3 regions of the Citrobacter sp. GW821-FHT02E08 genome follow, and region 1 is predicted to be linked to each of the others. Evidence: predicted binding sites of a transcription regulator. Region 1 holds the regulator's gene; each other region holds the start of a gene.

Evidence for each region. Region 1 encodes CRP, which controls carbon source genes, mostly activating them, when cyclic AMP is high. Its sites were predicted from a motif close to ATGTGANNNNNNTCACAT; they were not measured.
Region 2: the regulator CRP is predicted to act here: its motif matches at 6,117-6,134, upstream of AC07UY_RS09615 (PTS sugar transporter subunit IIC).
Region 3: the regulator CRP is predicted to act here: its motif matches at 4,672-4,689, upstream of cdd (cytidine deaminase).

What each region holds. Positions count from the first base shown of each region.
Region 1 is NZ_JBWKVL010000003.1:391,032-398,910, reverse strand. Features, by position in the region: gene prs (ribose-phosphate diphosphokinase) at 1-825, opposite strand, end outside; gene AC07UY_RS06190 (NUDIX domain-containing protein) at 1,020-1,739, shown strand; partial or broken gene AC07UY_RS06185 (hydrolase) at 1,775-2,837, shown strand; gene AC07UY_RS06180 (YheU family protein) at 2,840-3,058, shown strand; gene AC07UY_RS06175 (phosphoribulokinase) at 3,112-3,981, shown strand; gene AC07UY_RS06170 (OsmC family protein) at 4,028-4,432, opposite strand; gene crp (cAMP-activated global transcriptional regulator CRP) at 4,741-5,373, shown strand; gene AC07UY_RS06160 (YccS/YhfK family putative transporter) at 5,425-7,512, shown strand; gene argD (bifunctional acetylornithine/succinyldiaminopimelate transaminase) at 7,502-7,879, opposite strand, start outside.
Region 2 is NZ_JBWKVL010000005.1:249,295-257,173, forward strand. Features, by position in the region: gene AC07UY_RS09575 (DNA polymerase III subunit psi) at 1-384, opposite strand, end outside; gene rimI (ribosomal protein S18-alanine N-acetyltransferase) at 1-2, opposite strand, end outside; gene rsmC (16S rRNA (guanine(1207)-N(2))-methyltransferase RsmC) at 488-1,519, shown strand; tRNA gene AC07UY_RS09585 (tRNA-Leu) at 1,693-1,779, shown strand; tRNA gene AC07UY_RS09590 (tRNA-Leu) at 1,808-1,894, shown strand; tRNA gene AC07UY_RS09595 (tRNA-Leu) at 1,926-2,012, shown strand; gene AC07UY_RS09600 (DUF1435 domain-containing protein) at 2,052-2,327, opposite strand; gene AC07UY_RS09605 (GGDEF domain-containing protein) at 2,545-3,609, shown strand; gene fhuF (siderophore-iron reductase FhuF) at 3,723-4,511, shown strand; gene AC07UY_RS09615 (PTS sugar transporter subunit IIC) at 4,543-5,886, opposite strand; gene AC07UY_RS09620 (YbaK/EbsC family protein) at 6,256-6,714, shown strand; gene bglJ (DNA-binding transcriptional activator BglJ) at 6,768-7,442, opposite strand; gene AC07UY_RS09630 (helix-turn-helix domain-containing protein) at 7,403-7,879, opposite strand, start outside.
Region 3 is NZ_JBWKVL010000018.1:56,253-64,131, forward strand. Features, by position in the region: gene mglA (galactose/methyl galactoside ABC transporter ATP-binding protein MglA) at 5-1,525, shown strand; gene mglC (galactose/methyl galactoside ABC transporter permease MglC) at 1,541-2,551, shown strand; gene AC07UY_RS19295 (DUF2542 family protein) at 2,601-2,840, opposite strand; gene sanA (outer membrane permeability protein SanA) at 2,843-3,562, opposite strand; gene cdd (cytidine deaminase) at 3,729-4,613, opposite strand; gene AC07UY_RS19310 (CidB/LrgB family autolysis modulator) at 4,743-5,438, opposite strand; gene AC07UY_RS19315 (CidA/LrgA family protein) at 5,435-5,833, opposite strand; gene dusC (tRNA dihydrouridine(16) synthase DusC) at 6,024-6,977, shown strand; gene mdtQ (multidrug resistance outer membrane protein MdtQ) at 7,197-7,879, shown strand, end outside.

The DNA of each region.
Region 1 (7,879 bases):
AAACTGCGGATGCGCCAGCGTCGGTGCAGCCAACGAGGTGGTCGTGTAGAGGGCATCAATGCCATTGGCAAACAGGTGTTCCACACCTTTCGAGAAGATGCCATGCGTCACGTACAGACTGACACTGCGCGCTCCGGCATCACGTAATACCTGCGCCGAACCAATGAAGGTGCCGCCTGCGTCGCACAGGTCGTCGACAATCAGCACATCCCGGTCCTTCACGTCCCCCGCCACCAGCGAAAAGCCGGTCAGATTGCCGCTCGCCACATCGCGTTTTTTACTCAGGATGGCGTACTCCGCTGCCCCTGCGACTCTGGCCACAGCATCGATTTTCTTCAGTGACCCGGCGTCCGGCGCCACCAGCATCAGCGCATGTTGTTGAAACTGACGGCGCAGAGTCGCGCTTTGCATCAGGCAGGCTTCCTGTGGCACAGCGATCATGTTATCTATCGCCGCCGCTGCAGCGTCGCTATGCGGGTCGAGCACTTTCACCTTGTCGAACTTCAGCGTGTTGAGCTGACGGGCAAAGACTTTCAGTGCAAAGCTGTCACCGGTAACCATATGGCGGTCCTGACGCGCCCACGGCAGCCAGGGAAGTTCAAGATGACTCACCAACACATCCGTCTGATGACGTACCGCCTCAACCAGTTGCGCCAGCAGCATGAAATCGTTCATATCACGCATCGCCGCTGCGCGAATGCGCATCAGACGAGCGGAGGGCGGTAACGTCTCCGTCACCTTCAGCCAGACAGCGCCATCCGGAAAAACACCGCTGGCAATGGCGTAGACCTGCTCATCCAGCGTTAATGTCAATTTTTCGCTCATATCTCATCCCGCCCTTAATTGTGTCCCTTCGACACAATTAATAATGTCCTTAAGACACATATTAAGCAAGCGCAAAATTGATTAATTTTTCGCAGAGAAGTTAATCAGCTGATAAGTAATGGAAAAAAACGCGCCTTGCCGCCTGATGTCGTGCTGGTACACTTGTGAACGTTCCACATCACCGTGAGTGCCTTATGACAACCGAAGCCGACTATCTGAACCAGTACGATGCCAGCCGCTTTCCTTCTCCCCTGGTCACAGTGGATAGCGTGTTGTTCACCCTGCATGAACAAACGCTGTGTGTCCTGCTGGTCGAACGGGCAAAGCAGCCGCAGAAAGGGCGCTGGGGATTGCCTGGCGGTTTTATTGATATGGCACGCGATGATTCCACCCGCGCGACGGCGTTACGTAAGCTGACAGAAAAAACAGGGGTTTCCCCTTCATGGCTGGAGCAACTGGATACCGTCTCCGGACCGGACCGCGACCCGCGTGGCTGGAGCCTGACCGTCTCCTGGTTCGCGCTGATCGCCTGGGCCGATTGTGCGCCGCATATCGCCAGCGTTAGCGACGCCCGCTGGGTGCCGCTCGACAAGCTTGCCGAATATCCTCTGGCGTTCGACCACGAGAAAATCATTACCTCAGCGCTGCATCGCCTACGGCAAAAAACGATGTACTCGTTACTGCCCGTTTATTGTCTGCCGGCGTCGTTTACCCAGGGTCAGTTGCAGGAGGCGACCGAAATCATTCTGGGTCAGGCCATTCAGCGTAAAAGTCTGATTCGCCGTTTTGAGGCGTCGGGCATGTTTGAAGAGACAGGGGAAAGTGCGGCAACAGGCACGCGTAAAGCCCGTCTCTGGCGGCGTAAACCCGGGGTGGACATCCATCTTTTCTCACGTAACCTCCTGACTGACTAAGCGTAAAATCACATATTGGCTAACCTGCCAGCCGTGTGCGCGGTATAGTTATTCTTCCCGATGATTAATTGCTCTGGTGCTATGGTTGAAATCACCCCCACAGAAATGACCCCGACCGACGCTGATTCGTATGAGTTCCGCCCGATGCGCGGCATCAGCAATCGCCATCTACAAACGATGCTCCCACGACTGATCCGCCGTAAAGTGCAGTTCAGCCCACACTGGCAACGCCTGGAATTACCCGACGGCGATTTTGTCGATCTGGCATGGAGTGAAGATCCGCATCAGGCGAAACACAAACCGCGTCTGGTGGTGTTTCATGGTCTTGAAGGTAGTCTGAACAGCCCGTATGCCCACGGACTCATAGAGGCCGCGCAAAAGCGTGGATGGCTGGGTGTCGTGATGCACTTTCGCGGTTGCAGCGGCGAACCCAATCGCCTGAATCGCATTTATCACTCCGGGGAGACGGAAGACGGCACCTGGTTTTTACAGTGGTTACAACGCGAGTTTGGTCGTGTTCCCACCGCTGCGGTTGGCTATTCACTCGGCGGCAATATGCTGGCCTGCCTGCTGGCGAAAGAAGGCCGGGGTATTCCTGTCGATGCGGCAGTGATTGTCTCCGCGCCTTTCGTGCTTGAAGCCTGCAGTTATCACATGGAAAAAGGGTTTTCGCGCGTTTACCAGCGCTATCTGCTCAATCTGCTCAAAGCCAACGCGTCACGCAAGCTGGCGGCCTATCCCGGCACGCTCCCTGTCAATCTGGCGCAGCTAAAAGCGGTACGGCGTATCCGTGATTTTGATGATCTTATTACTGCCAAAATTCACGGTTTTGCTGATGCGATAGACTATTATCGTCAATGTAGCGCCATGCCGTTGCTCAATCAGATCGCCAAACCCACGCTGATTATTCACGCGAAAGACGATCCGTTTATGGACAGTCATGTGATCCCGAACCCCGAGAATCTGCCGCCGCAGGTAGAGTATCAATTAACCGAGCATGGCGGGCATGTCGGCTTTATCGGTGGGACGCTGCGCCGCCCGGAAATGTGGCTCGAATCGCGCATCCCTGACTGGCTCACCACGTATCTGGAAGCATAATCATGATGATCCCCTGGCAGGAGTTGTCCGCTGAAACGCTGGATAACCTGATTGAAAGCTTTGTATTGCGCGAAGGCACCGATTATGGTGAACATGAACGTTCGCTTGCGCAAAAAGTCGCCGACGTCAAACGTCAGCTACAGTGTGGCGAAGCCGTTCTGGTGTGGTCTGAACTCCACGAAACGGTCAATATCATGCCCAAAAAGCAGTTGCACGAGTAATCCCCCGCTGAGGGCCGACTATACTAAAACGAGTGTTTATTCATGGAGTTGTTATGTCTGCCAAACATCCAGTGATTGCGGTAACAGGGTCCAGCGGCGCGGGGACCACCACCACCAGCCTCGCGTTCCGTAAAATTTTTTCACAGTTAAATCTACGCGCCGCCGAGGTGGAAGGCGACAGTTTTCACCGCTATACCCGCCCGGAAATGGACATGGCGATCCGCAAAGCGCGGGACGCCGGGCGGCATATCAGTTATTTCGGCCCCGAAGCCAATGATTTTGGTCTGCTGGAACAAACGTTCAGCGAGTACGGACAAGTGGGCAAAGGCCAGTCGCGGAAATATCTGCATACCTACGATGAAGCAGTACCGTGGAATCAGGTGCCGGGAACCTTCACGCCGTGGCAACCCTTGCCTGAACCGACCGACGTCCTGTTCTATGAAGGGCTGCACGGCGGCGTAGTGACGCCGCACCATAACGTGGCGCGCCATGTGGATTTACTGGTTGGCGTAGTACCGATCGTGAACCTGGAGTGGATACAAAAACTGATCCGCGACACCAGCGAGCGCGGACACTCCCGCGAGGCGGTGATGGATTCGGTGGTTCGCTCAATGGATGATTACATCAACTACATCACCCCGCAGTTCTCCCGTACGCATATTAACTTCCAGCGTGTACCCACGGTAGACACCTCGAATCCCTTTGCGGCAAAAGGCATCCCGTCATTAGACGAGAGCTTTGTCGTTATTCATTTTCGTAATCTGGAAGGGATCGATTTTCCCTGGTTGCTGGCGATGCTTCAGGGTTCATTTATTTCTCATATCAATACATTAGTCGTGCCGGGCGGCAAAATGGGACTGGCGATGGAGTTGATTATGCTGCCGCTGGTTCAGCGACTGATGGAAGGCAAAAAAATCGAATAATGCGCAGCGTTGCCGGATAAGCGTCACGCCCTCCGGCAACCTGAGATCACGCGGCAATCACTTCGTATGAGTGCGTGATATTCACTGCTTTTTCCAGCATCAACGCAACAGAACAATATTTTTCTGCAGAAAGATCAACAGCGCGCGAAACGGCGGCGTCTTTCAGATCATTGCCAGTCACAATGAAATGCAGATTGATATGGGTGAACAGGCGCGGCGCCTCTTCACGACGCTCGGAAGTGAGCTTCACTTCGCAGTTGGTCACATCCTGGCGTCCCTTTTGCAGAATAGACACCACATCAATCGCACTGCAGCCACCCGCGGCCATTAACACCATTTCCATCGGACTCGGCGCTTTATCACCGGAGTTACCATCCATCAAAATTTGGTGGCCGGAAGCAGACTCTCCCAGGAAGGTTAGCCCTTCGACCCATTTCACACGCGCTTGCATATTTCGTAACTCCAATGTTTCAATTTTCCTGACAGATTACGCGGACATAACAAATCTCGCAATGGAAGGCGACCTGCATCATGCTGAAGCGAGACACCAGGAGACACACGGCGAAAGCTATGCTAAAACAGTCAGGATGCTACAGTAATACATTGACGTACTGCATGTATGCAGAGGACATCACATTACAGGCTGCAGTACATTTTTAGCAGCCCCCTTCCCTGGCAGCGGGAAGCATATTTTGGCAACCCCAGAGACAGCGTCGTTTTCTGGCTCTGGAGACAGCTTATAACAGAGGATAACCGCGCATGGTGCTTGGCAAACCGCAAACAGACCCGACTCTCGAATGGTTCTTGTCTCATTGCCACATTCATAAGTACCCGTCGAAGAGCACGCTGATTCACCAGGGTGAAAAAGCAGAAACGTTGTACTACATCGTTAAAGGCTCAGTGGCAGTGCTGATTAAAGACGAAGAAGGGAAAGAGATGATCCTTTCTTATCTGAATCAGGGCGATTTCATTGGCGAATTGGGCCTGTTTGAAGAAGGCCAGGAACGCAGTGCATGGGTACGTGCAAAAACGGCCTGTGAAGTCGCTGAAATCTCCTACAAAAAATTTCGCCAACTGATCCAGGTGAACCCGGATATTCTGATGCGCCTGTCTTCCCAGATGGCTCGTCGCCTGCAAGTTACGTCCGAAAAAGTCGGCAACCTTGCCTTCCTCGACGTAACTGGTCGTATCGCTCAGACTCTGCTGAACCTGGCGAAACAACCCGATGCGATGACTCACCCGGACGGCATGCAAATCAAAATCACCCGTCAGGAGATCGGTCAGATCGTTGGCTGTTCTCGCGAAACCGTTGGTCGTATTCTGAAAATGCTGGAAGATCAGAACCTGATCTCCGCGCACGGTAAGACCATCGTCGTCTACGGCACTCGTTAACCCCGTCGAAATGGCGTATTACCCTGTAATGCGCCATTTTTGTTGGCACCGATGTGGCGAAGACTGATTTATCACCCTGAAATCAACTACGCACTGCGGCAAACGCTGGTGCTGTGTTTGCCTGTGGCGATCGGCCTTATCATTGGCCAGTTGCATCTGGGATTGCTCTTTTCTCTCGTTCCCGCCTGCTGCAACATTGCCGGGCTTGATACCCCCCACAAACGCTTTTTCAAACGCTTAGTCATTGGCGCATCGCTGTTTGCCGGATGCAGCCTGGCAATGCAACTGCTGCTCGCGCAAGCAATACCGCTGCCGCTGATTCTGACGGGTTTAACGCTGATTCTTGGCGTGACGGCGGAACTCAGCGCCTTGCATGCCCGACTCCTGCCTGCCTCGCTTATCGCCGCTATTTTCACGCTAAGCCTGGCTGGTAACATGCCCGTCTGGGAGCCGTTGCTGATCTATGCCCTGGGCACCCTGTGGTACGGGCTTTTTAACTGGTTTTGGTTCTGGCTCTGGCGTGAACAACCGCTACGCGAGTCACTCAGTTTGTTGTACCGCGAGCTGGCCGACTACTGCGAAGCCAAATACAGTCTGCTCACCCAGCACGCGGATCCTGAAAAAGCGCTGCCACCCTTGTTGGTGCGCCAACAGAAAGCGGTAGATCTCATCACCCAGTGTTACCAGCAAATGCACATGCTGTCGGCGCATCACAACAATGAATATAAACGCCTGCTGCGGGCATTCCAGGAAGCGCTGGACTTACAGGAACACATCTCCGTCAGTCTGCATCAGCCAGAAGAGGTGCAAAAGCTGGTCGAACGCAGCCATGCGGAGCAGGTGATTCGCTGGAACGCGCAAACGGTCGCCACACGCTTACGCATCCTGGCCGATGATATTCTGTATCACCGCCTGCCGACCCGCTTTAGCATGGAAAAGCAGATTGGCGCGCTGGAGAAAATCGCCAACCAGCATCCCGATAACCCGGTGGGCCAGTTCTGTTACTGGCACTTTAGCCGCATTGCCCGTGTATTGCGGACCCAGCGCCCACTCTATGCCCGCGACCTGATGGCGGATAAACAACGCCGACTCCCGCTGATCCCGGCCCTAAAAAACTATCTGTCCTTCAAATCGCCCGCTTTGCGAAATGCCGGGCGCATCAGCGTCATGCTGAGTATCGCCAGCCTGATGGGCAGCGCATTACATCTGCCGAAACCGTACTGGATCCTGATGACGGTGCTGTTTGTGACGCAAAACGGCTACGGCGCGACGCGGGTTCGCATATTGCACCGTTCGGTGGGTACGCTGGTTGGACTGGTGATTGCGGGTGTGACGCTACACTTCCACATCCCTGAAGGCTTCACGCTGGCGGGCATGCTGGTCATTACGCTGGTGAGCTATCTGATCATTCGCAAAAACTACGGCTGGGCAACGGTCGGGTTTACGGTCACTGCGGTGTATACCCTGCAATTGCTGACGTTAAATGGCGAGCAGTACATTGTGCCGCGGTTTATTGATACGGTGATTGGCTGCCTGATCGCGTTTGGTGGAACGGTCTGGCTCTGGCCGCAGTGGCAGAGCGGTCTGTTGCGCAAAAACGCCCACGATGCGCTGGAAGCCGACCAGGAAGCCATCCGCCTGATCCTCAGCAGCAATCCACAGGCAACACCGCTCGCGTATCAGCGTATGCGTGTCAATCAGGCGCACAACACGCTGTACAACTCGCTGAATCAGTCCATGCAGGAACCCGGATTTAACGCGCACTATCTGGCAGATATGAAACTGTGGGTAACGCACAGCCAGTTTATTGTCGAGCACATCAATGCGATGACAACGCTGGCGCGGGAACATACGATGCTGTCGCCAGACCTTGCGCAACGCTATCTGGAATCGTGTGAAATTGCGCTCCAGCGCTGCCAGCAGCGTCTGGAGTATGACGGACCGGGCGGCTCTGGCGATGTGAATATTCTGGAAGCGCCAGAGATGCTCTCCCATGGGCCATTAAGTACCCTGGAACAACACCTGCAGCGCATACTGGGCCACCTGAACACCATGCACACCATTTCTTCGGTCGCCTGGCGTCAACGGCCTCACCACGGGATCTGGCTCAGCCGTCGGTTACGGGATATTAAGAGCTAACGACTTTCGCGACGGCCTGCGCGAAACGCTGCATTCCCTCGTCGATATCCGCCTCTTCCACCACCAGCGAAGGGGCGAAGCGCATCACATCCGGACCGGCATTCAGCACCATCACACCTTCATTCGCGCCCGCATAAAGAAACTCACGCGCTCGTCCCTGATATTGCGGCTTCAACTCTGCCCCAATCAGCAATCCCATCCCGCGAATGTCGCTGAAAACGTCGTACTGCTCGTCAATTTTCTGCAAATGCTGAACAAATTTCTGCCGTTTCGTCTGAATGCCGTCCAGCACGTCTGGCGTGTTAATAATATCGAACGCTGCGCCAGCAACCGCGCAGGCCAGCGGGTTACCACCGTAGGTGGAACC
Region 2 (7,879 bases), on a different contig from region 1:
ATATGCGCAGATTTGTTGCCATAGTGCGGCGCGTGCCGTTGGGTTTGCCCGAATTTCATTAAACGCAGGAGTTGAGACCTGTGCGCCTTCCAGTAACAGCGGTTCTTCAGTCCCCAGTCGCCAGCTGTTGCAGCGACTCCCCTGCGGTAGCATCGTGACGCGGTCAGGCGTCAGTTGCAGTACCTGGTCTGGGCTAAGGGTCAACGCGCGTAAAATATCACTCATCAGCGGGTCGTTCAGCGCCGGTAAGTCCGCGGCAACCATGACCAGACGAACGTGTGCAGGAATTGAAATCGCGATCTCGCCCTGCAGCGCGCCAGGGCGGCGCAGCGACCACTGCGTAATGCCCAGTTGCTGTAACTGCCAGTCTCGTCGGGATGTCATAGCGAAACGCTCCTGTCTGTCAGGGGCGCAAATATAGCAAATTCGTCGAAACTGCGCCAACAAACAACTATAATCGCCGCCTGGAACAATAGAGGAATTTTTCATGTCTGCTTTTACCCCGGCAAGTGAAGTCTTGCTACGTCACAGTGATGATTTCGAACAAAGCCGTATTCTGTTTGCCGGAGATTTGCAGGATGACCTGCCTGCCCGCTTCGAAAGTGCCGCCAGCCGCGTGCATACTCAACAGTTTCACCACTGGCAGGTGTTGAGCCGCCAGATGGGTGACAACGCGCGTTTTAGCCTGGTGGCGGAAGCCAGCGATGTCGCCGACTGCGACACATTCATCTACTACTGGCCGAAGAACAAACCGGAAGCGCAGTTTCAGCTGATGAACATATTGTCACTGCTGCCTGTCGGCACGGACATTTTTGTGGTGGGTGAAAACCGTAGCGGTGTGCGCAGCGCAGAGCAGATGCTGGCCGAATACGCGCCATTGAATAAAGTCGATAGCGCGCGCCGCTGCGGCCTGTATCACGGTCGTCTGGAAAAACAGCCGGTCTTTAATGCCGATGCATTCTGGGGTGAATATACTTGCGAAGGGCTTACCATTAAAACCCTGCCTGGCGTGTTTAGCCGTGACGGTCTGGATGTCGGCAGCCAGCTTTTGCTCTCAACGTTGACGCCACACACCAAAGGCAAAGTTCTGGATGTTGGCTGTGGCGCAGGCGTGCTGTCTGTCGCATTAGCAAGCCACTCTCCGAAAGTGCGTCTGACCCTGTGTGATGTTTCCGCGCCTGCGGTTGAAGCCAGCCGTGCAACGCTTGCAGCGAACGGCATTGAAGGTGACGTATTTGCCAGCAATGTGTTCTCGGAAGTGACGGGTCGTTTTGACATGATCATCTCCAACCCGCCTTTCCATGATGGTGTACAGACCAGTCTTGACGCTGCACAAACGTTAATTCGCGGCGCCGTTCGCCATTTGAACAGCGGCGGAGAGTTGCGGATTGTCGCCAATGCCTTCCTGCCGTATCCAAAAGTGCTGGATGAGACGTTTGGCTTCCACGAAGTCATCGCACAAACCGGCCGCTTTAAGGTATACCGCACGGTGATGACCCGTCAGGCGAAGAAGGCCTGATTTACTAAATGTGAAGACCGGACCTGATGCTTGCATCTGTCATCCGGTCGCCACAGGCCAGGCCATTTTTACAGCAATCAATTCGTCCCACGTAATTAACTATTGACGAACAGCTGAAAACCACTAGAATGCGCCTCCGTGGTAGTGATTCTTTTTTTAAGAATCGATGGTATGCGAAGGTGGCGGAATTGGTAGACGCGCTAGCTTCAGGTGTTAGTGTCCTTACGGACGTGGGGGTTCAAGTCCCCCCCCTCGCACCATAATCCACGTTGATATTGCTCGCACTGGGCGAAGGTGGCGGAATTGGTAGACGCGCTAGCTTCAGGTGTTAGTGTTCTTACGGACGTGGGGGTTCAAGTCCCCCCCCTCGCACCAACGAGGCGATATCAAAAAGTAAGATAACTGTGCGAAGGTGGCGGAATTGGTAGACGCGCTAGCTTCAGGTGTTAGTGTCCTTACGGACGTGGGGGTTCAAGTCCCCCCCCTCGCACCAATTATCTTATTTCCCACGCTGTTTTCTTCCTTCTGTGTTTTATCCCTGATTCCCGTTGATCACCACCAGCATAATACCGCTCACCAGCGCAACACATGATGGCAGCAACACAAAGTGTCGTAACTGCTTGTGATATAACATCAATGAAGTCAGTAGTAATCCTGACACAATCATCGCTTTCCATGCTGCGAGAGACAGATCGGTAAACGCCAGCCCGGTAATAATCATTCCCGGCAACAATATCCCCCATCCACTGCCCAGCGCACGTTGCAACATGGTTTTACCTCTGACACCAATAATGATAATCAATATCATATGATATATTTTCTCATCTGTCAGCATGCCGCATTCGTCGCATCCATGAGTTTTACTAAACGATAGATGACATAAATTTGGCAAGGTGATAAATTGCTCGCTGGTTAACTAACGAACACCATAAAACGTATACCTATGTGAGTTTCTTCCTCGCACGTTATTTTTCACTTTAGCAACCCACTCAACGTATCCTGCAGATTAATAACGATATTCAGATATGACAGCACAATCCTGGCGATCACTGCGCACCAAGAAATATCAATTTTCACTCCGCCTGTTTCTGTTTCTTAACGCTGCATCGGCACTGTTTGCATTAGCATTTCCTCTTTTTGAGGTCAGCACACTTCCCGCCCCTGCGATTTTTATCGTTGCCGCAAGCACGCTGTTATTGGTCTGGCATGGAAAATACGCCGATAAAAAAATCAGTCTTCCCGTCGTATCCCTGATATTTGGCATACTGTGGGCGAGTCATATTGCAATGAAATACAGGATGTTAGGTCATAGTGATGACTCTTTTTTAATGATTTCCCTGCTGAGCGTGTTATTTATTGGCTCCATTGCTTTTGCTAACAACATCATCGCGTTTACGCTTCACTCGTTACCTTCGGTGTTTGTCTGCTTATGGCTTAATGGCCATGAGCACGGAATACGGATCCTCTATTTAATGGCCTTGCCGATGGCAGGTATTGCCATTCAGAATGTGATCCAAAAGCGCTATGACCGCTTTGCCCAACAGCTGATGTACAAATTGCTGGAAGAGAGGGAGACACTGAACGGTCTGAGCATGCTGGATCCGTTGACCGGTTTGTACAATCGTCGCGGTCTGCAAAATAAGCTGGATACCCTGCTAGCCCTGGACACCCGCGGGCACTACGTCTTACTTCTCGATATCGACCACTTCAAAGCCTACAACGATCATTACGGGCATATGATGGGCGATCAGGCGCTGATTCGCGTCTCTGCGGCTATTCGTGATGCCGTCCGTTCACGGGATATTGTCACCCGTTTTGGTGGCGAAGAATTCATGGTTCTGCTGACTGCAGCGGATCAACTACAGGCGCGAGTCACCGCCGAACAGATTCGCCAAAAAGTCTACGATCTCGAGATCCCGCATATGTTTAATGAGAGTACCGCGACAAATGTCACCATCAGCATCGGCATTGCGCCATTGGTCGATCAGGACATTGATGGCGCGATCTCCCGAGCCGATAAAGCGCTGTATGAAGCAAAAAACCAGGGGCGAAATAATACGCTGGTTTTCGATGAGCTCCCCCTCCCCTGATGGTTTAATCGTGCTACGCCGCAGAGGATAGCGACAAAGCACTTGCCATCGTTTCGCTCTATCGCTAGGATTCGTAATCATTATCATTTAGATTACTATCCAGATATAGCGCTATGGCCTATCGCTCTGCTCCCATTATTGAAGATGTCATCTGGCAAGCTCATCTCCCGTCGGGGGAGCCAACGCTTGCCGATACTGTGCGTGAAACGATCGCGCAAACCCGCGAGCATCTACTGGAATTTATTCGTCTTGATGAACCCGCCCCGCAAGGCGTCATGACGCTGGCCCAGTGGTCTACTCCCAGCGCGTTAAGCTCTTTGCTGGCGATATATTCCGATCACATCTATCGCAATCAACCCACACAACCGCGCGAAAATAAACCGCTGATTTCACTGTGGGCGCAATGGTATATCGGACTGATGGTTCCCCCGCTGATGCTTGCCCTGCTCACTCAGGAAAAAGCCATTGATGTTTCTCCTGAATATGTCAGCGTTGAGTTTCATGAAACGGGACGGGCAGCCTGTTTCTGGATTGACGTGCACCAGGATCACCAGGCGACGTTGCACTCTCCCCAGCAACGCCTGGAAACGCTGATCCTCCGGGCGTTAATGCCCATCGTTCAGGCGCTGGAAGCTACCGGAGAGATTAATAGCAAACTCATCTGGAGCAACACCGGGTATTTGATCCACTGGTATCTGACAGAAATGAAACCGTTACTGGGAGAAGAGCTGTTGGCGACACTGCGCCAGACCTGCTTTTTCGAGAAAAAGCTATCTGGCGGTGAAGATAACCCCCTGTGGCGAACTGTCGTTCCACGCGAAGGGCTTTTGGTGCGCAGAACCTGCTGCCAGCGCTATCGCCTTCCTGATGTTCAGCAGTGTGGTGACTGTACGTTAAAATAAGCAAGGAGCCATCGCCCCTTGCTTTTTCGCCTTATGCAACCTGCTGACTTTCCTCTTCCGTACGCTGAGCTTCTTCAGCTTCCTGCGCCAGCAACTGTTTCTCGTATACTTTGAAGAACGGGAAATAAATAATAGCGGACACTAACGCCAACACCACCACCAGCACTGCCGCACGATAATCCCAGCCTAATGCCCAGGCAGCCCCTACCGGCGCTGGTGCGGTCCACGGAACAACGGAAATCACGCGTCCAATCAAGTCGAGTTTCATTGCCGCCCAGGCCAGTATCGCGTTAACCATCGGCGCGAGCAGGAACGGAATAAAAAAGACCGGGTTCATCACAATCGGCGTACCGAAAATGACAGGCTCGTTAATGTTGAAAATGCTGGGAACCACACTCAAACGACCAATGGATCGCAGGTGCACAGAACGGCTACGCAGATAGCAAATCACCAGCCCCATTGTCGCACCGGACCCGCCCACAACAATAAAGAACGTCCAGAACGCTTCCATGAAGATGTGCGGCAGCGGTGCGCCCTGCGCCAACGCGGTCTGGTTCATCCCAAGATTGGTCAGCCAGAACATTTGCAGCATTCCGGAGACAATCGCGGCGCCATGTATCCCCGCAAACCACAACAGATGGCCAATCAATACCGCGAGCAAAATTGCAGGCAGGGAGTCAGCCGCTGAGACCAGTGGCTTAAAGATCGCCATGATGGCCTGTGGGATCAGCATATCGAACTGCGCCTGGATCAACAGGCTCAGAGGGTACAGCGTGAGGACAACCACTAACACCGGAATCAGCAGATCAAAAGAGTTTTTGATCATCGGGGGAACCTGATCCGGCAAGCGAATACCGATATTGTGCGCTTTCAGAAAACGCATCATTTCGACGCAGTAAATCGCCACCAGGATCGCGGTAAAAATACCGGTGCCTCCGAGGCTGTCAACCGGCAGGGAGCCTTTCGTTTTTGGAGCAGCAATCAGTAAAAACGCCATGATCGAGAGCATCGCGCACATAAAAGGATCTAACTGATGCGACTTAACGTAGTGTTTCCCCAGGTTGTATGCGATGGCCGCGCAAATGTAGATGGACATGATCCCCATCGTCATATCAAACGGCGTGAGTATCTGACCTTCAAATTGCTTTGCCATATCCAGCCACGCACGGGCAAACCCCCAGGAGGTATCCGGAGAAAAAGGAGGATAGGCAAATACCAGCAGGAACGATCCGACAATCATAAACGGCATTGCCGAGATAAACCCATCGCGGATCGCCATCACGTGGCGCTGTGAGGATATACGCCCGGCAACGGGGCTAACATAGTTTTCAACAAACCGAAAAATCACATTAAACACAGCATGGTTGGTAGACATATCCGCTCTCCAGTCCGTCAAAACAACGTAGATATGCAGGCAGCAGCAACACCGCCACGTAAGAATCCATTACCACTTTTCGCAACCGTGCCGGAATAAAGACCCGTGATACAGCGTAGAGAATTAAGTTTCATAGGTGGCTCTTATTATGTGATACAGAGGAAGTGACAATTTTAGTATTAATCTCTCCCACCCGTACCGCAACCGGTTACTGTAACCGGTTTCTGCGATTGTGAAGAGGATCTAATATTTGTGCATGTTACTGGATTGTTACTTTAAAATATTTACAGCGGTACTTTCCTTATGACAAATTACGCCACGCAGTTTTCCAAAGAACAGGGGCTGCTTACACCGCGTCAGGAGGAATGAATGAGTCTGCAATCTGTACGGCAATTTCTGGCCGAATATGCCCCCGATATTGAAATTATCGAATTAGATCAGAGCACAGCAACGGTTGAACTGGCTGCAAGAGCCCATAATGTGGAGCCGGGACAAATTGCAAAAACGCTTTCCCTAAAGGTGAAAGACAACATTATTTTGGTTGTCGCCAAAGGTGATGTCCGCCTGGACAACAAGAAGCTCAAAGAAACATTTGGGGCGAAAGCGCGTATGCTCAGTTTTGATGAGGTGGTGAGTGCAACAGGTCATCCGCCTGGCGGCGTCTGTCCTTTTGGTCTGGAAACGCCTCTGCCAGTCTATTGCGATGTCTCCCTCAGGCATTACACAGAGGTATTGCCTGCTGCTGGCGCAACGAATAGTGCAATAAGAATCGCACCTGAAAGGATGGCCGAGTTGACTTCAGCGACCTGGATTGATGTCTGCCAGTGATCCGCCGTCAAGTCTGAAGGATGCGCCTCGTTCGCCATTTCAGGTACACAGCGCTATGCCGTGTGCAGCGCAGAACGGGGGTCAAGGGCGCGCAGAGACAGCAAGATATCCGCCGCATCCAGCAACCCGGCATCAGAACTCACGCCCAGCTTGGACATCACATTAAATTTATGTGCCCGGATCGTTTTGATATTACGTTCAAGCTGCACGGCTATTTGAACCATCGAATAGCCGTGCGACATAAACCGTAAAATTTCACGCTCAGTAGGACTAATCATACGGCTCTGACTGGTAAACCAAAGATTGCTGCTGCTTTCCGTCACCCGACGTGCGCCATTCAGCGCTAAAGATAACTGTTCTTGTAAACTACTCAGCGGCGATGACTTACTTAATACGCCATCCAGTTGCGAGGGTGACAGAGAGCCAATAAGACGGGCTTCATCATCGTCGTCGGCAATGACCAGTCTGCGCATACGCGGGAAATCGATCGCCAGTTCCGTCAGGCACGCCAACCCAACCCGACGATCTTCTCGTATTGCCGAAAGTGAGAAGATAACCGCAGAAAAAGGTGTATTAACCATCGCCGCTTTAAATTCAGACTGATTAGAAAAGAGATGAAGCTGATAGAGACATTCAGGATCTGAATTAAATAAACTCTTAATACCAATACTGCTCATTGCGCACTTTTCTACCAGTGCGACATTTCTCTTGATGATTCTTTTTTCCATTCCGTGGTATCTCCATATACTGAAGGTAAGTTCAGTTCTCTTGCTCCTTGAGAACTGTTAATCCATGCATACATTTCAGCATTACTGTGTATGGACAAACGACGCATGGCACTGTTTTTCTGAGCACTGATAGTTTTATTACTCTTCTTCAACAACGTCGCTATTTGATTAATTCCCCAGCCTTTTCCGAGAAGCCGTAATACTTTACGCTCCGATAGCGTAAGAACCATCGACTGCCCACCATATTCCGTCATCTCTTGCAGTGTCGGAAACATCAGCGCTTTACTGATTCGCTCAGCGCTATAATTGCCTGAACGAATGGCATTAATCACGCTTTCGACCGGATCCTCATCAGAGAGCAACGTCGTTGCAGGTCCCATCAATAGCTCAACGGCCGAAGGATAGTAAGTGCGGGAAACGAGAAAAATCCAATGAAT
Region 3 (7,879 bases), on a different contig from region 1:
AATTATGGTCAGCACTACTACTCAGTCGTCAGGCGAATTCTTGTTAGAAATGAGCGGCATCAACAAGTCTTTTCCCGGCGTTAAGGCACTTGATAATGTCAATTTAAAAGTCCGCCCCCATTCCATTCATGCATTAATGGGAGAAAACGGTGCAGGGAAATCAACATTATTAAAATGTCTTTTTGGAATCTATCAAAAAGATTCTGGCAGCATTTTATTTCAGGGCAAAGAAATCGATTTTCATTCTGCCAAAGAAGCGCTGGAGAATGGCATTTCGATGGTTCACCAGGAATTAAACCTGGTGTTGCAGCGTTCCGTGATGGACAACATGTGGCTGGGGCGTTATCCCACGAAAGGCATGTTTGTTGATCAGGACAAAATGTATCGCGATACCAAAGCGATATTTGATGAGCTGGATATTGATATCGACCCGCGGGCGCGAGTGGGGACGTTATCCGTTTCACAAATGCAGATGATCGAAATTGCGAAAGCGTTCTCGTATAACGCTAAAATCGTGATTATGGATGAACCGACCTCTTCATTAACAGAGAAAGAGGTTAATCATCTGTTTACCATTATTCGTAAGCTGAAAGATCGCGGCTGCGGTATTGTCTATATCTCTCATAAAATGGAAGAAATTTTCCAGTTATGCGATGAGGTCACTGTCTTGCGCGACGGCCAGTGGATTGCGACACAACCGCTGGAAGGGCTGAATATGGACAAAATTATCGCCATGATGGTCGGGCGCTCGCTGAACCAGCGCTTCCCGGACAAAGAAAACACGCCTGGCGAAGTGATTCTGGAAGTGCGTAATCTGACCTCGTTACGTCAGCCTTCAATCCGTGACATCTCGTTTGATCTGCATAAAGGCGAGATCCTGGGGATTGCCGGTCTGGTCGGGGCAAAACGTACGGACATCGTTGAAACGCTGTTTGGTATCCGTGAAAAATCGTCTGGCACCATTACGTTGCACGGCAAAAAGATTAACAACCACAGTGCTAATGAAGCCATTAACCATGGTTTTGCGCTGGTGACGGAAGAGCGTCGTTCGACCGGTATTTACGCCTATCTGGATATTGGCTTCAACTCCTTGATTTCCAATATTCATAATTACAAAAATAAAGTCGGTCTGTTGGACAACTCCCGGATGAAGAGTGATACCCAATGGGTCATTGACTCTATGCGGGTAAAAACGCCGGGCCACCGTACGCAAATTGGTTCTCTTTCGGGCGGAAACCAGCAAAAGGTCATTATTGGCCGTTGGTTGTTAACTCAGCCAGAAATATTAATGCTGGACGAACCTACGCGTGGGATTGATGTGGGCGCGAAATTTGAAATTTATCAGTTAATCGCGGAGCTGGCGAAGAAAGAGAAGGGAATCATTATCATCTCCTCGGAGATGCCGGAATTGTTAGGGATCACAGATCGTATTCTGGTAATGAGTAACGGTCTCGTTGCTGGAATTGTTGACACCAAAACGACTACGCAAAACGAAATTCTGCGTCTTGCGTCTTTGCACCTTTAAGATCAGGGGCTCCTCATGAGTGCGTTAAATAAGAAAAGTTTTCTTACTTATCTAAAAGAAGGCGGCATTTACGTCGTTCTTTTAGTCTTACTGGCCATTATTATTTTCCAGGACCCCACATTCTTAAGTCTGCTGAACTTGAGTAACATCCTGACGCAGTCTTCCGTACGTATCATCATCGCATTGGGTGTTGCCGGACTGATTGTTACCCAGGGAACTGACCTGTCAGCGGGGCGTCAGGTCGGGCTGGCGGCGGTGGTTGCGGCGACGCTGCTGCAATCGATGGAAAACGTCAATAAAGTCTTCCCAGAAATGGCGACCATGCCTATTGCGCTGGTGATCCTGATCGTCTGTGCGGTGGGGGCCATTATCGGTCTGGTGAACGGCATTATTATTGCCTACCTCAATGTGACGCCGTTTATCACAACCCTTGGCACGATGATCATCGTTTACGGTATCAACTCCCTCTACTACGACTTCGTGGGGGCATCGCCAATCTCTGGCTTTGATAGCGGCTTCTCGACCTTCGCGCAGGGCTTTATTGCGCTGGGCAGTTTCCGACTCTCTTACATCACCTTCTATGCGCTGATTGCTGTAGCTTTCGTATGGGTGCTGTGGAACAAAACCCGCTTTGGCAAAAACATTTTTGCTATCGGCGGTAACCCGGAAGCGGCAAAAGTCTCTGGTGTTAACGTCGCGCTGAACCTGCTGATGATCTACGCATTGTCAGGTGTGTTCTACGCTTTTGGTGGTTTACTGGAAGCCGGTCGTATCGGTTCTGCTACCAACAACCTTGGCTTCATGTACGAACTGGATGCGATTGCGGCGTGCGTGGTTGGCGGCGTGTCGTTCAGCGGTGGGGTAGGGACCGTCTTCGGGGTCGTGACCGGTGTGATTATCTTCACCGTCATCAACTACGGTTTGACCTATATCGGCGTGAACCCTTACTGGCAGTACATCATTAAGGGCGGCATCATTATCTTCGCGGTCGCGCTGGATTCTCTGAAATACGCCCGTAAGAAGTAATTCATCAACGGAAAACAAACCGGTGCAGAGACGTTCTGCACCGGTTTTTTTATTTGAGAAAGACTAACCAAATTCCCACCAGCAGTGCGCCCAGCGAAAGCCCAAAATAGACACCGATATAGATCCAGTACGTCGTGGGTTCTGCGGAACGTTGAATTAAGAGTGGCTCTTGCGAGCCTTTGACCGTTTTCTCGATGACGCCAGTGCGTATCCCCTTTAGCCCTTGCCGGAAGGTCCAGACGACGACCATCAGTACGCCAATTACGATAAAAAGGGTTTTATCTTCCACGCTTATTTTCCTTGTTTCTTTTGTAATTCCAGCAGTTGCTCAGGCGTTACCGCCGGATAACCCTGTGCATCGTCAGGGACCTGATGCATAGCGGGAATGGGCACCAGCGGGCCTAAAAAGCGCGGTTCACGCTTGAAGAGATAGAGGTCGGCCAGCGCGCCAAAACGCGCGCCGAATTCGCGCACCCGGACGGTGAGCATATCTTTTGGCGAAGGCACCGCGTAACACTGCGCCTGTATTCCCATATGCAGCGCAATGAATAAGGCGCGTTCACAGTGGAAGCGCTGAGTGATGATGATGAAATCGTTGGTATCAAAGACCTTGCGGGTGCGCACAATCGAGTCCAGCGTGCGAAAGCCCGCGTAATCGAGCACGATATCGGCAGGATCAACGCCTGCTGCGATGAGATCTTTACGCATCGTCATCGGCTCGTTATAGCTTTGCAGTGCATTGTCGCCGCTAAGCAGAAGGTAGTTAACCTTACCGCTGTTGTAGGCGTTAAGCGCGCCCTGAATACGGTAGCGGTAATACTGATTAATCACGCCGGTGCGATAGTATTTGGCGGTGCCTAAGACCACGCCAACCTGGCGATAGGGCAGGTCCTGCAATTCGTCATAGATGTACGGGGCCGTTTTCCAGCTCATCCATCTGTCGAGGCCAAGCGCAGTTAACAGCAGCAAGCCGACCAGGACTAACAGGCTGTAAAACAGACGCTTTAACATTGCGAAGAACTCGATAAAAGGAAGAATTTTCAATCAGGCTACTTTACCCAGCGGCGTTGCGCAAGAAACGGTAGTCTGATTGCGGGGATTTTCGACAGACTCCAACCTTGCCGGAAGGTGCTTGCCGTTTCAGGCCCGGTAAGCTTGCGCCACCGGGCACAACGATTTACGCCAGCAGTACGCGCTCGATGTTGTCGCAGCCCAACGCTTTCAGCGTCGCGGCGGTGGCATCCCATTGAATCAACGGCGCATCCGCTTTCTCTGCCAGAATTGCACGCTGGATATCCGAGTAGTCGTAACCGTTCAGATTCAGCAGGTTTAATGCGCCTTGCAGAGGCGGCAGCGTTGGGTTAAAGGCGGCGTTTTCAGCATAGCTACCGGTGAAAATACGCCCGTCTTTGCACTCCAGCGCCACACCGCTCGGGGAGTTGCTGTAGGGCATATGGCATCGGTTGGCTGCGCGAATCGCTTCCTGAGTCAGCGCGTCGCCTTGCAGCGCGAAACCATGATCTTGTTCGTCCATCAGCAGCGTTTTGATCTCCAGATCTTTCGGGCCGAAAGCGTCTGGCAAATAGTGACGCAGCGTGTGCGGCTCGCGGCCTGGCAGGTGAATGCGCAGATCCAGTCCGCTGTTCAGTTCGTTCATAAACTGACGGCAGTGACCACACGGGGTGTAGTTGACGGTAATGGCGGCAAGGGCTTTTTCGCCGCGTAACCAGGCGTGGCTGATGGCGCTTTGTTCGGCATGGACGGTTTGCTGCATGGTGGCCCCCAGGAACTCCATGTTCCCACCGAAATACCATCTCCCACTGACGCCGCGCGCCACGGCGCCAACGTTAAAATGGGAAAGGTCGGTACGCGCGCAGGCGGCAGCCAGCGGCAGGAGCGCGAAAGCCAGCGCGTCTTCGTCCAGCCCCGATTCACTTTTAAGCGTCGAGACCTGCTCCGCACTCAGCATGGCGGGGAAATGCTTATCCGCCAGAAGTGGTGCCAGCGCTGATTGCAAATTATCCGCTAGTTGGGCAAAAGCAGTTTGAAAACGTGGATGCATAGCGTTGCCTCATAACAATGTAATGGAATGGTAGTGTACGGGCCTGTTACCGCTTTATATGTGATTCATATCTCATTACTTGTGCAACTTATGAAACTTAAACTAAAAATGCGCGACGCATCGCAAATTTTAACCCACCACGGCCAGAATGACAGGAAACAAAAAGGGAGCCAAAAGCGATGTGATGATCCCGCAAATCACCAGCGCCAGCGAACTAAAGGCGCCTTCCTGGTAATCCAGCTCAGCACAACGTGAAGTGCCGAGGGCATGTGATGCGGTTCCCATTGCCAGCCCGCGCGCGGCTTTAGTACGGATCCGCATGGCGTTTAACAGCGTATGACCAAAGACGGCTCCGAGGATCCCGACAAATATCACGCATACGGCGCTGATCGCCGGAATGCCGCCAAGACTCCCCCCAACCGCCATCGCGATAGGCGTGGTGACAGATTTAGGCAATACCGATGCGGCGATTTCAGGCGTGGCGCCCATTAACAAGGCCACCGACGTGCCCGTCACCATGGCGACCACGCTGCCAAAGAAACAGATAGTGATGATGGATTTCCAGCGGGCGCGGATCTGGTGCAGTTGCTCATAAAGCGGATAGGCCAGCGCGACCACAGCAGGTTGCAGCAGGTCGTTCAGCACTTTGCTGCCCTGAAAATAGTGTTCGTAAGGCGTCCCGGTGAGGATAAGCAACGGAATGATGACCACCATGGCGACCAGCAGCGGGTTCAGCAATGGCATCTTAAAACGTACCGCCAGTTTGCGTGCTGCAAAAAACACCGCCAGTGTCAGAGGTAATGACCACCAGATGTACGACATCATTGTTTTGATCCTTTATGCCCAATCACTTTTCGTTCGCCATGCACAATATGCGAGCTCCAGCTAACCACCAGAAAGACGACCAGCGTACTTATCGCGCAAGAGACAATGACAGGCCCAAACTGCGCGCGTAGCAGGTCAAAGTACTGCATTACGCCAACGCCAATGGGAACGAAAAGTAATGCCATATAGCGAATCAGCACGTAGCAGCCCGGGTTGACCCATTTAGCCGGCAGAATTTGCAGTGCCAGTAAAACGAAGAGGATCAGCATGCCGATGATGCTGCCGGGAATCGTAATGGGAAGCAGCGACGCAATAAAAATACCGGCATATAAGCAGGCATAGATCAGCACAAATGCGCGTAAATATTGCCAGACAATATTCAGTGATTTACTCATAGTAAACGTCCTTGATGAGAGGTATTCATCATACAATTAAACTTTAAAATGTGCTACCGATCACATCATGAATTCTGAGCATGGTGAATATAGACAACGGGAACGTTGCGTCATAAAGATCATAGCGGAGAGACTTTAAACCGCCCTGGAGAGACGCTACCATAGCGCCTCTTTTTTTGCGGGTAACGATATGCGTGTTTTGCTGGCGCCGATGGAAGGCGTGCTTGATTCTTTGGTGCGCGAGCTCCTGACCGACGTGAACGACTACGATCTGTGCATCACGGAATTTTTGCGCGTGGTGGATCAACTCTTGCCTGAGAAAGTATTCCACCGTATTTGCCCGGAACTGCTCAATGCCAGCCGGACACCCTCGGGCACATTGGTGCGCATACAGCTTCTGGGGCAATATCCGCAATGGCTGGCGGAAAATGCCGCGCGCGCGGTGGAGTTAGGATCGTATGGCGTTGATCTTAACTGCGGCTGTCCGTCAAAGCTGGTTAATGGCAGCGGTGGCGGTGCAACCTTGCTCAAAGATCCTGAACTTATCTATCAGGGGGCAAAGGCGATGCGTGAGGCAGTACCGGCACATCTGCCCGTGACGGTTAAAATACGTCTTGGCTGGGACAGCGGCGACAGAAAATTCGAAATTGCCGATGCGGTACAGCAGGCGGGTGCGAGCGAACTGGCGGTACACGGTCGCACGAAAGAACAAGGGTATAAAGCGGAGCACATTGACTGGCAGGCGATTGGCGAAATCCGACAGCGGTTAACGATTCCGGTTATCGCCAACGGTGAGATCTGGGACTGGCAAAGTGCGCAGGACTGTATGGCAGTCAGCGGTTGCGACGCGGTGATGATGGGGCGAGGGGCATTAAATATTCCCAACCTGAGTCGTGTCGTGAAATATAACGAACCGCGTATGCCGTGGCCTGACGTGGTTGTTCTGCTGCAGAAATATAGCCGACTGGAAAAGCAAGGCGATACCGGGCTGTATCACGTGGCGCGCATCAAACAGTGGCTGGGGTATTTACGTAAAGAGTACTCAGAAGCGACAGCACTTTTTCAGGAGATTCGTTCTCTCAATAATTCACCGGATATTGCCCGTGCGATCCAGTCCATTGATATTGCGTCGTTGCGGCCATGAGACATGGCCGATGGCGCATCGGCGGATTGGGCAAATAAGGGGAACAAAATGGGGTCTATATTTATTTATCATTTAAATAATTTTTAAATATTCATTTAAGCTGAATATATTTTTCTGATTATTTCTTTTATTTTCCAAAGATGTATTGCCACGCGTAACTAAAAAAAAAGATGCGACACCACGTAATCTCTGCGCACCTTTTCTCACCAGAACACCCCCATGAATTGTTATTCTCCTTTTGTTGCGACCGCGTGTTTGCCGCTAATTATTGCACTTGCGGGATGCGCCCCGATGCACGACAACCGCCAGACGCTGGCGCAGCAGGTGCCCACTTCACACGTTGAATCTGCATTACCGGCAGCATTAAAAAACGGTTGGCCGGACAGCCAGTGGTGGCGGGCTTATCAGGATCCTCAACTGAATGCGCTGATTGAGAGTGCGCTGGCACATGCGCCAGATATGCAGGTGGCAGAGCAGCGCATTCAATTAGCGGAGGCGCAGGCCAAGGCTGTTGAAGTGCAGGACGGACCGCAGATCGATTTCTCGGCGAATGCAGAGCGGCAGAAAATGTCAGCTGAAGGGGTGATGGGGCCCTTTGCCAGCAGCGATCCCGCTGCGGGCACGACCGGCCCGTGGTACACCAACGGGACATTTGGGCTAACGGCAGGCTGGAACCTGGATTTGTGGGGCAAGAACCGGGCAGAAGTGACGGCGCGGATTGGCACCGTCAAAGCGCGTGAAGCCGAGCAGGAACAGACTCGTCAACTGCTGGCGAGCGGGGTGACGCGTTTATACTGGGAGTGGCAAACCCAGGCGGCGCTGAGCAACGTGTTAACGGAGATTGAACAAGAGCAAAAAAACATCATTACGGCTGACCGCCAGTTGTATCAAAACGGCATTAC